One region of the Roseivirga misakiensis genome, then DNA from elsewhere that is predicted to be linked to it. Evidence: riboswitches for the same ligand, from Rfam matches in the RefSeq annotation. Region 1 holds a riboswitch; the other holds the start of a gene.
The links. A riboswitch is a leader RNA that binds a small molecule or an ion and turns the genes downstream of it on or off. The one in region 1 is predicted to bind S-adenosylmethionine.

Region 1 (7,547 bases):
GCGAAGAAACTGTGGTACCACCTCTTGAAGGCTACTTTTTTGAGTGTGTTGATTTTTCGAAAGGCAAAATTATTGGCTGGGTACTTACGACAATCGAAGCTCCTAAATGTTTCAGATGATGAAGAAACTCTTAGCCTTTTTACTGCTAATATTTGTTTTTGCTTGTGCCGAAGACAGTTCTGAATTTGTCCCAAATCTATCGGGAACAGGAGTGGGAGGCTCTCTTGCGAAGTTTACAATTTCAAATAATCAAGTAATTGTCATCAATGGCTCTGAAGTTAAACAGTTTGATATTCTCCCGTCAGATGAATTATCAGAAAAACACACACTCCAAATATTTAGGCAATTGGAGACTATTTTCCCTTACGAGGATAAAATTCTGATAGGTAGTACAGCAGCCGTTATTTTTCTTGGATTCGATGCTGATGGTCTATTGACTATCCTCTCAACTTATGATCACTTAACAGCATGCGATCCAGTTGTAGCATCAAATGGGATTGCATTTTCAACGCTAAAAGTAACTGATTGCCGGGCGGGTTCAGATGATTTGTTAGAAGCTATTGATATCTCTGATATCGAAAACCCTACGGTTTTGAAAGTATATAGTACAGAATCACCTTTTGGTTTAGCAATTCGAGGGTCATCTTTATTTGTATGCGAAAAAGGTGGCCTCACAATGTATAGCTTCAATGCCGAAGGAGAACTGATCGAAATGGATTTTTTGACAATTGACGGAGCTGTTCCATTAGATATTATTGCTAACACTGGCTACTTGATTGTTAGAACGACTAACGGGATTTACAATGTCTCTTACAGCGATACAGCATTAACAGGAGTTTTAGGAAGCTTTATTACCGATTGATATGCGTCGACAATTGCTTACACTTATTGCTTTGTTAATCGGGGTATCGGCCTTATCTCAAGAGAGTTATTATACAGAAGTTGATTCTGTTAAAAAACAAGGACCGGCTCTCTCGCTCAAGCTCATACCATCTCAATTAATATGGAGGTTTCCGGCCTACACCATGGGGCTCGAACATCGTTTAAGCGAAGGTTTGTCGGTAGATTATACTTTTGGTCTGATTAGAGATCAAAATGTTTTTGAAGATGACGCGACTTATTTTGCTGGAAAGTCTGGTTTCAAAAGTTCCATAATGCTCAAGAGCTATAAAATAGACACAGATGGAAAAGACTCATTTTTCAGGTTTCTGAGTGGTTCAGGACAAGTTGGGCCAGATGTCCGTCCCTACTTAGGGGTTGAGCTTTTTTATAACCAGATTGAGTTCGATCGGACGAGAACATTCAAGTTCGATTGTGGTGATAATTGTGAGTACTTTCAAAGAGCTACCTATGGCATAAGACATCAAGACATTGGCGTTAGGCTAAACATTGGGTTTTTAATTGAACTGATTCGACCAGTAGACCTAGAAGTTAATTGGGGCATTGGCATGATGCACCGTTCTTTGGCATCTGATGCCAGAAAGCCGGAAGATTTTGCCCGATCTTACGGTGTTTTATATCGTGAAGACGATAACGAATTTCTGCTTACCATGAATTTAAATATTAAACTGGTAATCAATTTGAAATAATTTCGATTTCGGTTCTTCGATAATCATTTTATGCTTTTATTTGCCTTGCTTATCGAGAAAGACGGAGGGACTAGGCCCTATGATGTCTTAGCAACCTGAGTAATATCCGGTGCTAATTCCTAGCCTCGAGCTATCGAGGAAAAGATGACGATAAATTCACTCTCCCACTTTCGAGATAAGCCATAAAGACAAAAAATGGCGAAACGCATAAAAGAGATTCTAAAAGAAAGAATTTTAGTGCTTGATGGGGCTATGGGTACCATGATCCAGCGGCATGATTTAGAAGAAGAGGATTTTAGAGGGGATCGATTTAAAGATCATGATAGTCCTTTGAAGGGTAACAATGATTTACTTTCAATTACTCGCCCTGATATAATCAAAGACATCCATAAGCAATATTTTCTAGCAGGAGCAGATATAGTTGAAACCAATACATTTAGCGGAACTACAATTGCTCAAGCCGATTACAACCTCGAAGATGCCGTTTACGACATCAATTATTACTCGGCGAAAATTGCCAAAGAAGTCGCGGAAGAAATCACTTTAAAAGAACCAAATAAACCCCGATTTGTGGCGGGTTCAATGGGCCCAACGAATAGGACTGCTTCGCTTTCCCCAGACGTAAATGATCCAGGGTTTCGAGCGGTTACCTATGATGCACTCGTAGAAGCTTATGAGGAACAAGTCACCGCTTTAATTGATGGTGGTGTAGATATTCTTTTAGTTGAAACGGTTTTTGATACCCTTAATGCCAAAGCAGCACTGTTTGCCATTGAAAATGTATTCGATAAAAAAGGTAGACAATGGCCAATTATGGTTTCAGGTACCATAACCGATGCTAGTGGGAGAACGCTATCTGGGCAGACGACAGAAGCATTTTTAATCTCATTATCACACGTGCCATTACTATCTATTGGATTGAATTGTGCGCTTGGTGCGGAGCAACTGAGACCTTACGTTGAGATTCTTTCCAAAAAGTCACCTTTCAATACTAGCGCTCATCCGAATGCTGGATTACCGAACGAGTTTGGGGAATATGATCAAACGCCAGAGCAAATGGCCTCTCTTGTTGGTGATTTCTTAGAAGAAGGCTTTTTGAATATTGTAGGTGGTTGTTGTGGCACTACACCAGATCATATCAAATTAATTGCAGAGAGAGCAAAAAGCGTTACTCCTCGTTCGACACAATTAGAATTCTTGACTAAAGCCGAATCAAATGACTAATCGAGTATCACTTCAGCTTTCAGGTCTTGAGCCACTCATTGTAACACCAGAGTCAAATTTCGTGAATGTTGGTGAGCGTACTAATGTGACAGGTTCGAGAAAGTTTGCACGCCTAATTCAAGAAGAGAATTATGAAGCTGCACTTGAGATCGCGAGAAATCAAGTGGAGGGCGGTGCCCAAATTCTTGATGTGAATATGGATGAAGGAATGCTTGATGGAAAGCAGGCCATGATTAAGTTCCTGAACCTTATTGCCGCAGAACCAGATATATCAAGAATTCCCATCATGGTTGACTCCTCTAAGTGGGAAATTATAGAGGCGGGACTTAAGTGTATTCAAGGAAAGGGTGTTGTGAATTCAATTTCCTTAAAGGAAGGAGAGGAGAAATTCATTGAGCAAGCTAAAAAAGTAAAGCGATATGGAGCAGCCGTGATTGTGATGGCGTTCGATGAGCATGGGCAGGCAGATTCCTATGAAAGGAGAGTGGAAATATGTAAACGATCATATGATCTACTTATTGATGTGGTGAATTTTCCTCAAAACGACATCATTTTTGACCCTAATATATTTCCAGTTGCTACTGGTATCGAAGAACATAATAATAACGCCACTGATTTCTTTCGAGCTACAAAATGGATTCGTGAAAACCTTCCAGGTGCTCATGTAAGTGGAGGAGTTTCTAATGTCTCATTTTCTTTTAGGGGCAATAATAAGGTGCGAGAGGCCATGCACTCTGCATTTCTTTATCATGCGATAAAAGAGGGAATGGATATGGGTATTGTAAACCCTACCATGCTGGAAGTGTATGACGATATCCCCAAGGACCTACTCGAGCGTGTAGAAGATGTCTTACTAAACCGTAGGTCTGATGCTACTGAAAGGCTTCTTGATTTTGCCGAAACTGTTAAAGGCGCTGGTAAAAAGCAGGTCAAAGATGATTCTTGGAGGAGAGAATCTGTTCAAAAAAGGCTTGAACATGCCCTTGTGAAGGGGATAGTTGAGTTTATAGAAGAAGATACAGAAGAGGCGAGACAGCAATATGACAAGCCATTGCATGTCATTGAAGGGCCGTTAATGGACGGAATGAATGTAGTGGGTGACCTATTTGGTAGTGGTAAAATGTTTTTGCCTCAAGTGGTGAAAAGTGCACGAGTTATGAAGAAAGCCGTGGCCTACTTATTACCTTATTTAGAAGCTGAAAAAGCGGCTAATAATGATACTTCGTCTGCTTATAAGGTACTCTTAGCCACTGTTAAGGGCGATGTACATGATATAGGAAAGAATATCGTGGGCGTAGTTTTGGCTTGTAATAATTTCGATATCGTTGATATGGGGGTGATGGTGCCTGCAGAACAGATTCTCGACAAAGCGGTCGAAGAAAATGTCGATGCCATCGGACTGAGTGGATTGATAACCCCGTCTTTAGATGAAATGGTACACGTAGCGAAAGAAATGGAGCGTCGTGGATTGAAAATTCCATTGATGATCGGTGGGGCTACTACTTCAAGAATTCACACTGCGGTGAAAATTGATCCAGTTTATTCAGGATCCGTTGTCCATGTTTTAGATGCTTCGAAAAGTGTTCCAGTGGCGGGTGAATTAATCAGTCCAGATACATACGACAACATTTTTAACCGTGTGAAATCGGAGTATACACAACTTCGAGAAGATCATGCGAATAGAAAACAAGTAAAAAACTACATCAGCTACGAGTCAGCAAAATCGAATAGGACAAAAATCGATTGGAAACATAAAACGAGTATCAAACCTTCGTTTCTTGGTAATAAGGTCTTCAAAGACTATTCAATTGAGGAAATCAGCCGCTATATAGATTGGACGCCTTTCTTTTCTACCTGGATGCTGAAAGGGAAATTCCCTCAGATTTTCGAGAACAAAGTCATCGGTGAGGAAGCCAAAAAGCTCTATGATGATGCCCAAATAATGATTAAAGAAATCATTGACCAAGATTTGCTATATGCAAATGCGGTGGTGGGTTTATATCCAGCAAATGCTGTGGGTGATGACATAGAGGTGTATGCCGATGAATCTAGATCACAATTGTTGACAACCTTTCATATGCTAAGGCAGCAAGGTAAAAAGGGGAAAGACTTGCCTAATCTCTCCTTAGCCGACTTTGTAGCGTCAAAAGAAAGCGAAAAAATCGATTATATCGGTGGCTTCGCAGTGACAGCGGGAGTTGGTATTGAACCACTTGTCGCCCAATATGAAAAAGAACACGATGATTATAATTCAATTATGATCAAATCTGTGGCTGATCGGCTGGCTGAAGCATTTGCAGAATTAATGCATGAAAAAGTAAGGAAGGAATTATGGGGGTATGCAGCCTCAGAAAACTTAGATGGAGAAGCTTTAATAAAAGAGAAATATCAAGGAATTCGTCCTGCACCTGGTTATCCGGCCTGCCCGGACCATACGGAAAAAGAACTGCTTTTCAACCTGCTAGAGGTTGAGAAAAATACCGGAATAAGTTTGACAGAATCCTTCGCGATGTATCCTGCATCGTCGGTTTCTGGCTTCTACTTTATGCATGAAGAGTCAAAATATTTCGGACTTGGAAAAATTGAAAAAGATCAGGTGATCGACTATGCCAAAAGGAAAAATAAGTCTATCGATGAGGTAGAAAAATGGTTGGCGCCTAATCTTTCCTACGATATCTAAAAAACTAGCCTGAACACAAACGAAACGCAATGAAAGTAACAGATCATATAAAAAAAGCTAAAGGGGAGACACTGTTTAGCTTTGAAATTCTCCCGCCGAAAAAAGGCGAAAGCGTACAAAGTATCTTTAATGCTATCGATCCTTTGATGGAGTTTAAGCCACCATTTATCGATGTTACTTATCATAGGGAAGAGTACGTTTACAAGGACCGCGGAAATGATCTGCTAGAAAAAGTATCAACGCGTAAACGCCCAGGCACGGTTGGGATTTGTGCAGCCATTATCAATAAATATGGGGTAGATGCGGTTCCTCACATTATCTGCGGCGGTTTCTCAAAGGAGGAAACAGAGAATGCTTTAATCGATCTAGATTTCTTAGGGATAGATAATGTACTCGTATTACGAGGTGACGCCATAAAATCAGAAGGACGTTTTGTGCCAGAACCTAATGGACACTCTTATGCAAGTGAGTTATTGCGCCAAGTCACCAATCTAAATAACGGCGAGTATCTGCATGAAGAAGTCAAGCAAAACGAGACGGATTTTTGTGTAGGAGTAGCCGGATACCCAGAAAAACATTTCGAAGCGCCTAGCTTAAAGTCCGACCTGAAATATTTGAAGCAAAAGGTCGACATGGGGGCGGAATATATCGTGACACAAATGTTTTTTGATAATCAGAAATACTTCGACTTTGTAGAAAAATGCAAGAACGCTGGGATTGACGTACCGATTATTCCAGGTTTAAAGCCAATTACCGCCTTAAAACAAATGAGTGTGTTGCCAAGTGTATTCCATGTGGATTTACCTGATGATTTGGTGGATGCCTTAGATGACTGCAAAGACAATCAATCAGCACGAGAAGTAGGTATAGAATGGGCAATTCAGCAATCCAAAGAGCTAAAGGCGGCAGGCGTACCATGTTTACACTATTATACAATGAGTAAATCACAAGTGACTAAGCGCATTGCGGAAGCACTCTTCTGATTCTATTTAATACTTTAGGCAGATGTGCTAATTCCTATTAAATCAAGTTACCTTTGCACATCACCTGGAAATGGAACTTTGTATGAGTTGTCATTTCATAAACCATTGATATGACATTCAAATCATTAGGATTATCCCAATCCTTATTACATGCCATCGATAAAGTTGGCTACGATCAACCATCTCCGATTCAAGAAAAAGTTATTCCAGTAATACTCGATCGTAAAGACGTATTAGCATCTGCGCAAACTGGAACAGGAAAAACTGCTGGTTTTACTTTGCCCATTTTGGAGATTCTCTCCCAAGAGAAACAGCGTAAGAGAAAGCCAATAAGATCATTAATTCTGACGCCAACGCGTGAATTAGCGGCCCAGATTTATGATAATGTTAATGCATATAGCGAATTTCTCCACCTAGATACTGCCGTGATTTTTGGTGGCGTAAAGCAACAGGCACAAGTTAGAGCATTAAAAAACGGGGTCGATATTTTAGTAGCGACACCAGGCAGGTTACTCGATTTACACAACCAGAGACTACTATTCTTAGATCAAATTCAGATTCTTGTATTGGATGAGGCCGATCGTATGCTAGACATGGGCTTCTTAAGAGACATTAAGAAGATTCTTTCGATTATTCCCGATAGGAGACAGAATCTCTTGTTTTCGGCTACATTCTCAAAACAGATAAAAGAACTAGCGGGATCATTTATGTATGATCCAGAAATGGTTGAGGCGACGCCTGAGAATACCGCTGTGGAGAAAATTATCCAAAAAATCATCCATGTGGACAAAGGAAACAAAGCTACTCTCTTGATTAAAATGATTGCTGAAGGAGATTGGCAACAAGTACTAGTTTTTACTCGGACGAAACACGGGGCAAATAGGTTGAGCAAGAAATTTGATCAACGTGGTATAACATCAAGGGCTATTCATGGCGATAAGAGCCAAGGTGCAAGAACTAATGCATTGGCAGGGTTTAAAGAAGGCACTGTCCGTGTTTTGGTGGCTACCGATATAGCAGCTCGTGGTTTAGATATTCCATTATTACCACATGTCGTCAATTATGAACTTC
Region 2 (7,547 bases), on a different contig from region 1:
CCAAAATTGTGCGCAAAGATGATGTAATCGAGATCATTGCCATCTATACTACTGTTTTCAAGCGCATGCTTGGCAGCAATGGCACCCAAATCTGATGCTTTTTGGCCCGGTAAAGCATAACGCCTTTCTTTGATGCCAGTAATCTTTTCGAATTTCCTTATGATCACTTCATTCTCATCTGGAAAAGGTTCTCCGTTTTCTTGATAGAATTCAGCATTTAAGAACTCCGAATTGGGTACTACCCGTTCGGGGATACAACTACCGACGCCATTAATTACAACACTAGACATACTCACTATTCATGTTTACGAACGGCATCCCAACAAGCCTCAGCCGCCTGATCGATACGCTCTTCAGTTAAAGATTGATTGTGGTCAATATGGAGTTTAGACAAAGACACTATTGGACCATATAACAAGGAAACAATCGTATAGAGGGGTAAATCCTTCATTGCGCCAGCTCTTTTAGACTCAATAAAAAAGGACATGATGGGTGCCAAAATGATAAAAGTCTCTTCGCGAGTTACATTACTCACAAAAGGAGCGTATCTATACTGCTCCACAAAATGAAATTCCTCAGGGTTACCAATACAGTAGTTGATCAGATTGCGCCAGAGGTGTTTAAACCTTTCCTGAAAGCTCCCCTCTTCCCGATAATCTTCCAGCATCGCCTTAATTACTCGCCTTTTTATTGCGGTAAATAGCTCATTGATCAACTGTTCCTTGTTTTCGAAATACCGATAAATAGTTCCCGCGCCAACACCTGCATGCTGTGCGATCATAGAGATAGGTGTACCATGAAAACCATGCTCAGTGAGCAATTTTAAGGTCGATTCAAGGATGACACTTCGCTTATCAACTGTCTTTTTATCGATCATTTTAGTGCGGAATGAACGTTCATTCCGTCACAAAGGAAAAGACAATATCATTCATGCCCAAGTCTTTTGTATAGTTTTTCTAACATTCCTGATTTGCCTTTTCTTTTTGGCGGCTCACTAGTTTTAGGCTATTTTTGCCTTTCTCTAAAAAATTTTGGACGATAACATAAACTATGTCTTGGTTTCAGCGAAAAGTTAAGGGTATCACAACACCAACAGATCAGAAGAAAGACGCTCCTGATGGTCTGTGGTTCAAAACACCGTCTGGTACAATTGTTCATACGCGTGAGCTAAAAAACAACGCTTATGTCAGTCCAGAAGATGGTTTTCACGTTCGAATTGGCTCTAAAGAATATTTCGAAATCCTTTTCGATCAGAACTCTTTCACTGAATTGGATGAAAACCTGAGTTCTGGTGACCCGCTAAAATTTGTCGATAGCAAGCCCTACCCAAAAAGAATCAAAGCTGGGCAGGAGAAATCTAGCTTAACTGACGCTGTCCGCTCTGCTTATGGCAAAATGAATGGCGAAGATTTGGTAGTCTCTTGTATGGATTTTGCCTTTATCGGTGGTTCAATGGGATCTGTCGTCGGAGAAAAAATTGCCCGCGCCATCGATCATGCCATCAAAACTAAGACACCATTCTTGATGATTTCTAAATCAGGTGGCGCTAGAATGATGGAAGCTGGTTACTCTTTAATGCAGATGGCTAAAACCTCGGCTAAACTTGCTCTACTAGGAGAACAAGGCATTCCTTATATTTCATTACTTACCGACCCGACCACAGGTGGAGTGACCGCTTCTTATGCAATGCTTGGTGACTTTAACATTGCGGAACCTGGTGCATTGATCGGATTTGCTGGTCCTAGAATTATCAGAGATACGGTCGGAAAGGATCTTCCTAAAGGATTTCAAAGCTCTGAATTCGTGCTAGACCATGGATTCTTAGACTTTATCGTAGACAGAAGAGATTTAAAGAATAAACTGACTACACTACTTCGAATGTTGAAGTAGATTTAAATTTTTCAACTTCTTTTTTTGAATCATCAATAAGTGCTGCTAGGTTTGCAGTGCAAGTCATTCAATTCTGCCCAATCAGGGCTTCGAAATGAATCGATTTATACAGAAGCGTGGAGAGACAGGCTCTTTGAAGCGCTAGCAACCACCTCTAATATTAGAGAAAGGTGCTAAATCCTGATCCCAAAGGATGTCGAGTGACATTCGGGAGAATATAAATTGGTATTTATGCAACATCTAATTTCAGGCGAGCAATCGCACCTCTTTAAAAGTCTTCATCTAATAAAAAGCGCTGTCGAATGCATTATTTGTATTCCGGCTTCAATTATTGGATCAATTCTCTGATTACACTTTTTCTCTTTCCTACTTAAAGTAAATTGACAATGTCTACAGCTATAAAGACGGGGTCGGTTGAATCACAATCCATCGATAACCCCTCGCTAAAATACTTCAAAGTCCCAAGTGACTTTACGCTCGAAAGTGGCACGCAGCTACAAGAGGCAATTATTGCCTACCATACTTTCGGACGGTTGAATGCTAAAAAAGACAACGTGGTTTGGGTTTGCCATGCACTCACTGCAAACGCAAACCCAATGCAATGGTGGCCAGGATTAATTGGATCTACTAACCTCATCAATCCAGATGAACATTTTATTGTTTGTGCCAACGTACTTGGATCGTGCTATGGAAGCACAGGCCCCAAAAACTTTAACCCTGAAACTGGCGAGCGATATTTGAGGTCATTTCCTACGCTCACCATTAAAGATATGGTTAAGGCGCATGGGCTTTTAATGAATCATCTTGGCATCGATGAGATTTTCCTTGGCATTGGAGGGTCTATGGGTGGCCAACAGGTGATTGAATGGGCTGTAGAATCACCTGACGTTTTCAAACATATCGCTCTGATTGCCTCGTCGGCAAAAAGTTCGCCATGGGGTGTAGCGATTAGATCAGCCCAGCGCATGGCAATTGAAGCCGATCCTTCCTTTTTCTCGAGTTCTCCAAAAGGTGGATGGAAAGGCTTGGAGGCTGCTCGCGCAATGGCGATGACATCTTATAGAACTGATACGGCCTTTAACAAAACGCAGGCTCAGCAGGCAACTTTTGATGAGATCAGTGAGGCAGAAAGCTATCAGCGATACCAAGGAGAGAAACTTAGAAACAGGTTTGATGCAAGAACCTATTATACATTAAGTCAAGCCATGGACTTTCATGATATCAGTAAAAAGTATAAGTCCATAGCAGAAGCCTTAAGTCGGGTGCAAGCTAAAGCGCTCATTATCGGAATAGAAGAAGACTTACTCTTTTCGAAAGCAGAGCAATCTGTTTTAGCAGATGGCATAAACCAATCAGAATTACACTTTATAAACTCAGCATATGGACATGATGGCTTTCTAGTAGAAGCCAAAGCGATCAGTGCACTACTCAAAAACTTTTTAAACAAGCACAAATGAAAAAGATCAACATAGGATTGTTTGGTTTCGGGTGTGTAGGTCAAGGACTTTACGAAACCCTTAATAACTCCAAGAATTTTGCCGGTGAAATAAAGAAAATCTGTATCAAAAATGCCGAAAAGTCTCGAAGTCTGCCTAGAAGACTCTTCACGATTGATAAAGAAGAAATTATTCGAGATCCCGAAATCGATGTAATAGTGGAATTGATCGATGATGCTAACGCTGCCCTTGAAATAGTAACCTCGTCACTCAAAAATGGTAAATCTGTGGTGACCGCCAACAAGAAAATGGTGGCAGAAAACCTTGAATTCTTAGTGAAACTACAGAATGAAACGGGTAAAGCGATTCTCTATGAGGGTGCAGTTTGTGGCAGCATACCTATAATAAGAACTTTAGAAGAATATTTTGGTCATGAACCTCTTGATGAAGTAAAAGGCATTTTTAATGGATCGACGAACTATATTCTCACCAAAGTCTTCAATGAAAATTTAGACTACGATGAGGCATTGCGTCAGGCGCAATCCTTGGGGTTTGCAGAATCTGACCCTACACTTGACGTGAAAGGCTTCGACGCAAAATATAAGTTAAGTATACTATTAACTCACGCTTTCGGAATCTACGTAAAACCCGAAAGCATTGTCAATTTGGGTATTGATCATCTTAAAAATACCGATTTGGAATATGCGAGAGAGAAAGGCTTTAAAGTGAAGTTAATCGCACAAGCTCGACGTATTGACGATAAGGTTTTTGCCTTTGTTGCTCCGCAGTTTATTGGTCATAATGATAGTTTGTCGTCCATTGACAACGAGTTCAATGCGGTTTCGCTGACAGGAGACTTTTGCGACGAGCAGCTTTTTATAGGGAAAGGAGCGGGAAGTTTACCAACTGGCGCGGCTGTGCTTTCCGATATCTCTGCTTTGAGTTATGATTACAAATACGAGTATAAGAAGTTTTACAACTTGGGCCAGTTACCTTTTAGCAATGAGTCATTACTGAAAGTATACGTCAGTTTTAATTCGCCACAAGAGATAGACTTATCTGATTTCGAGAGCATTCATGACAAATATTTTAGTTTCGATCACAGCTATGTTGTGGGCAATATTTGTATTTCGAGGTTATTAGAGAAAAAATGGCTAAACAATCCAAATAACAATGTTGTTCTGTGCGAGAATAGTCGACAGTTACAGTTAGGGAATCTCTGTGTAGCCTCTCTAAACACTGAAATTGAAGACTTAAAAAAGGGTCAGGTGTTATTGGAAAAAATTACGGTTTAGCCTTGATTTTGGCTGCTTATCTTTTTTCAATTTCGCCTACAGATTTAACCTTTTAGTGAATATATTTGTAGCCCTGACGGAAAGGGTCAGTTTAGATTCAAATTGTTGATTTAAAATCGATTAATAGATGTCATCTATCATAATTACTTCAATAGTAGCCTTCTCAGTAGTTATCCTATTGTTGGTACTAATTTTACTTTACGCACAGTCAAAATTAGTCCAATCAGGCGATGTTAAAATCGTTGTAAACGGAGACGAGTCCAATCCCATTGTGGCAGCAGCAGGTTCAACACTCCTGAATACGCTTTCAGGTCAAAAAATATTCTTACCGTCTGCCTGTGGTGGCGGTGGTACTTGTGCCATGTGTAAGTGTACAATCAACGAGGGTGGCGGAGACGTACTGCCTACTGAGGTTGGTCACTTAAGCAGAGCTGAGCAAAAAGAAGGTGTTAGACTTTCTTGTCAAGTGAAAGTGAAGCAAGATATGCGTATCCACATCCCAGAAGAAATCTTCGGTATTAAGAAGTGGGAATGTGAAGTTGTTTCTAACTACAACGTTGCATCTTTCATTAAAGAATTTGTGGTAAAACTACCAGAAGGAGAAACACTGGACTTTGAAGCTGGTGGATATATCCAGGTAGATGTACCGCCTGTTGTTTGTGAGTTTAAAGACATGGACATCAGACCTTTCCCAGACGATCCTGCTGGAGATGATAAATTCAAAGAAGATTGGGATAAATTCGGTCTTTGGGATCTGAAAATGGTCAACAAGGAGGAAATCTTCCGAGCATACTCAATGGCCAATCACCCTGCAGAAGGTAATATTGTAATGCTGAATATTCGTATTGCAACTCCACCTTGGGACAGAGCGAACAATAAGTGGATGGATGTTAATCCAGGTATTTGTTCTTCATATGTATTTACTAGAAAACCAGGTGATAAAGTAACAATCTCAGGTCCTTACGGTGAATTCTTCATCAAGCCGACAGAAGCTGAAATGCTATACATTGGTGGTGGTGCAGGAATGGCGCCGATGAGATCACACCTTTTCCACTTATTCCACACGCTAAAAACTGGTAGAAAAGTGACTTACTGGTATGGTGGACGTTCGAAACGAGAGCTATTCTACTTAGAGGACTTTAGAAAAATCGAAAGAGAATTCCCGAATTTCAAATTCCATCTAGTACTTTCTGAGCCTGTTCCTGAAGATAATTGGGTTGAGAAAAAAGATATTGACGATACTGAAGGAGACGGTTTCTTAGGTTTCGTTCACCAAGCAGTGATCGACCAGTACTTAAGTAAGCACGAAGCTCCTGAAGAAATCGAATTCTACTTCTGTGGACCTCCAATGATGAACGCAGCCGTATTGAAAATGTGTGACGACTGGGGTATACCAGATGAGAATGTCGCATTTGACGATTTCGGAGGATAAAAAACCATTAAATACTACCGAAGCCTCTCCATGTTGGAGGGGCTTTTTTTATGCCCATAAACAGACTAAGTCAGAAGCGTGAAGTTTTTCTAGCCTTCAGAATTGTTCTATCTTTAGTTAAAGAATTTACGCCTCCCAGATGAACCTCAAACTTTTCTTTACAGCACCCACTTTCGAATTTGACGGACCGACCAATGCCATTGGTCACAGCTTTAAACAGCTACAAAGTGAAGACTTTGATATTAGTCAAATGAACTTGGCATTAGTTGGAATAAATACCAGAGGTGATGCTGATATGGTAAGGGGAAAACTATTCCACTTGAAACGAAGTCACGCTTCTTACCGGATGGCTGACCTTGGTAACCTTCAACTAGGTGATAGCCCTGAAGATACACAAGCGAGAATTCGCGAGGTATGCGAATTTCTGATGACCCAGCGTGTTATCCCTATTTTAATCGGTGGAAATCAAGATTTAGCCCTTGGCCAATACCAAGGCTACGAGCAGACTAAAAAGCTTATTTCCGTATTAAATGTAGATGCATTTTTAGATATGGAGCCTGAAGGCGAGCCTTCAAATAAATTTCTGAACGATCTTCTTACCCATCAGCCCAATTATCTATTTAGTTACAGCCACCTTGCTCATCAGTCGTATTTGATCGATTCGAATCAATTAAAGGCTTTGGACAAATTGTATTTTGAGTCACTAAGACTTGGTGAACTTCGGTACGACATAAAACAGTCTGAACCGCTAATCAGAATGGCCGATATGCTCACTTTTGATATCTCAGCTATCCGATCTTCTGACGCTCCAGGAAACCCTTCTGCGCAACCATTTGGCCTTTCCGGAGAAGAGGCTTGTCAGTTAACCTGGTATGCTGGAATCAACGAAAAAATGACTTCCATCGGCTTTCATGGCTACCACCCATCATTGGATGATGATGCCCTAAAAACGGCATCTGTACTGGCTACTATGGTTTGGTATTTCATTGATGGTTACTACAACCGAAAAGATACTGGCCAGTTCAATTCTGAGCATTATATAAAGTATACCGTCAGCTTTGAAGGCACGGACGACACGATGACTTTTTATAAAAGTAAGTTGTCAGAAAAATGGTGGATGCTTGTGAACTATGGTGACAATTTCTTGGACCGAGCCTACATTCCATGTAGCTATAAAGATTATGTAGGTGCTACTCATGGAGACTTCCCTGAAAGATGGATCAAAGCACAGGGTAAATTGATCTAAGCACAAATGAAAAGCCCTCAGTTCCATCCAAACCAAGGGCTCCTACTGGGTCATTAAAATAAAAACTGATCTTAATTTCTTACTAACCTAAACTATTGCGATTGCATTAATGATACGCATGAAAATAGGTTTACCCTACTTTGGCAGGATTAGCAACAGATTTTTTTCAGTGATTAATTATTTAACGCCTAAGGCTGGAAAGGGAACACCGAAAAGCTCACGGCACCATAACTATTTTTAAAGTATCT

Region 2: it holds a riboswitch for S-adenosylmethionine, as region 1 does, so the genes downstream of both, metX (homoserine O-acetyltransferase MetX) here and BFP71_RS19525 (homocysteine S-methyltransferase family protein) in region 1, are expected to answer to the same signal.

Annotation. Positions count from the first base shown of each region.
Region 1 covers NZ_MDGQ01000005.1:1,845,917-1,853,463, reverse strand. Annotated here, with positions in the region: gene BFP71_RS15575 (LVIVD repeat-containing protein) at 1-119, shown strand, start outside; gene BFP71_RS15570 (hypothetical protein) at 116-862, shown strand; gene BFP71_RS15565 (hypothetical protein) at 864-1,589, shown strand; SAM riboswitch class I at 1,636-1,740, shown strand; gene BFP71_RS19525 (homocysteine S-methyltransferase family protein) at 1,785-2,813, shown strand; gene metH (methionine synthase) at 2,806-5,493, shown strand; gene metF (methylenetetrahydrofolate reductase [NAD(P)H]) at 5,523-6,476, shown strand; gene BFP71_RS15545 (DEAD/DEAH box helicase) at 6,587-7,547, shown strand, end outside.
Region 2 covers NZ_MDGQ01000004.1:331,878-339,424, forward strand. Annotated here, with positions in the region: gene BFP71_RS07465 (3-oxoacyl-ACP synthase III family protein) at 1-290, opposite strand, end outside; gene BFP71_RS07470 (TetR/AcrR family transcriptional regulator) at 296-877, opposite strand; gene accD (acetyl-CoA carboxylase, carboxyltransferase subunit beta) at 1,051-1,890, shown strand; SAM riboswitch class I at 1,992-2,114, shown strand; gene metX (homoserine O-acetyltransferase MetX) at 2,277-3,347, shown strand; gene BFP71_RS07485 (homoserine dehydrogenase) at 3,344-4,621, shown strand; gene nqrF (NADH:ubiquinone reductase (Na(+)-transporting) subunit F) at 4,749-6,053, shown strand; gene BFP71_RS07495 (formimidoylglutamase) at 6,193-7,299, shown strand; gene BFP71_RS07500 (hypothetical protein) at 7,488-7,547, opposite strand, start outside.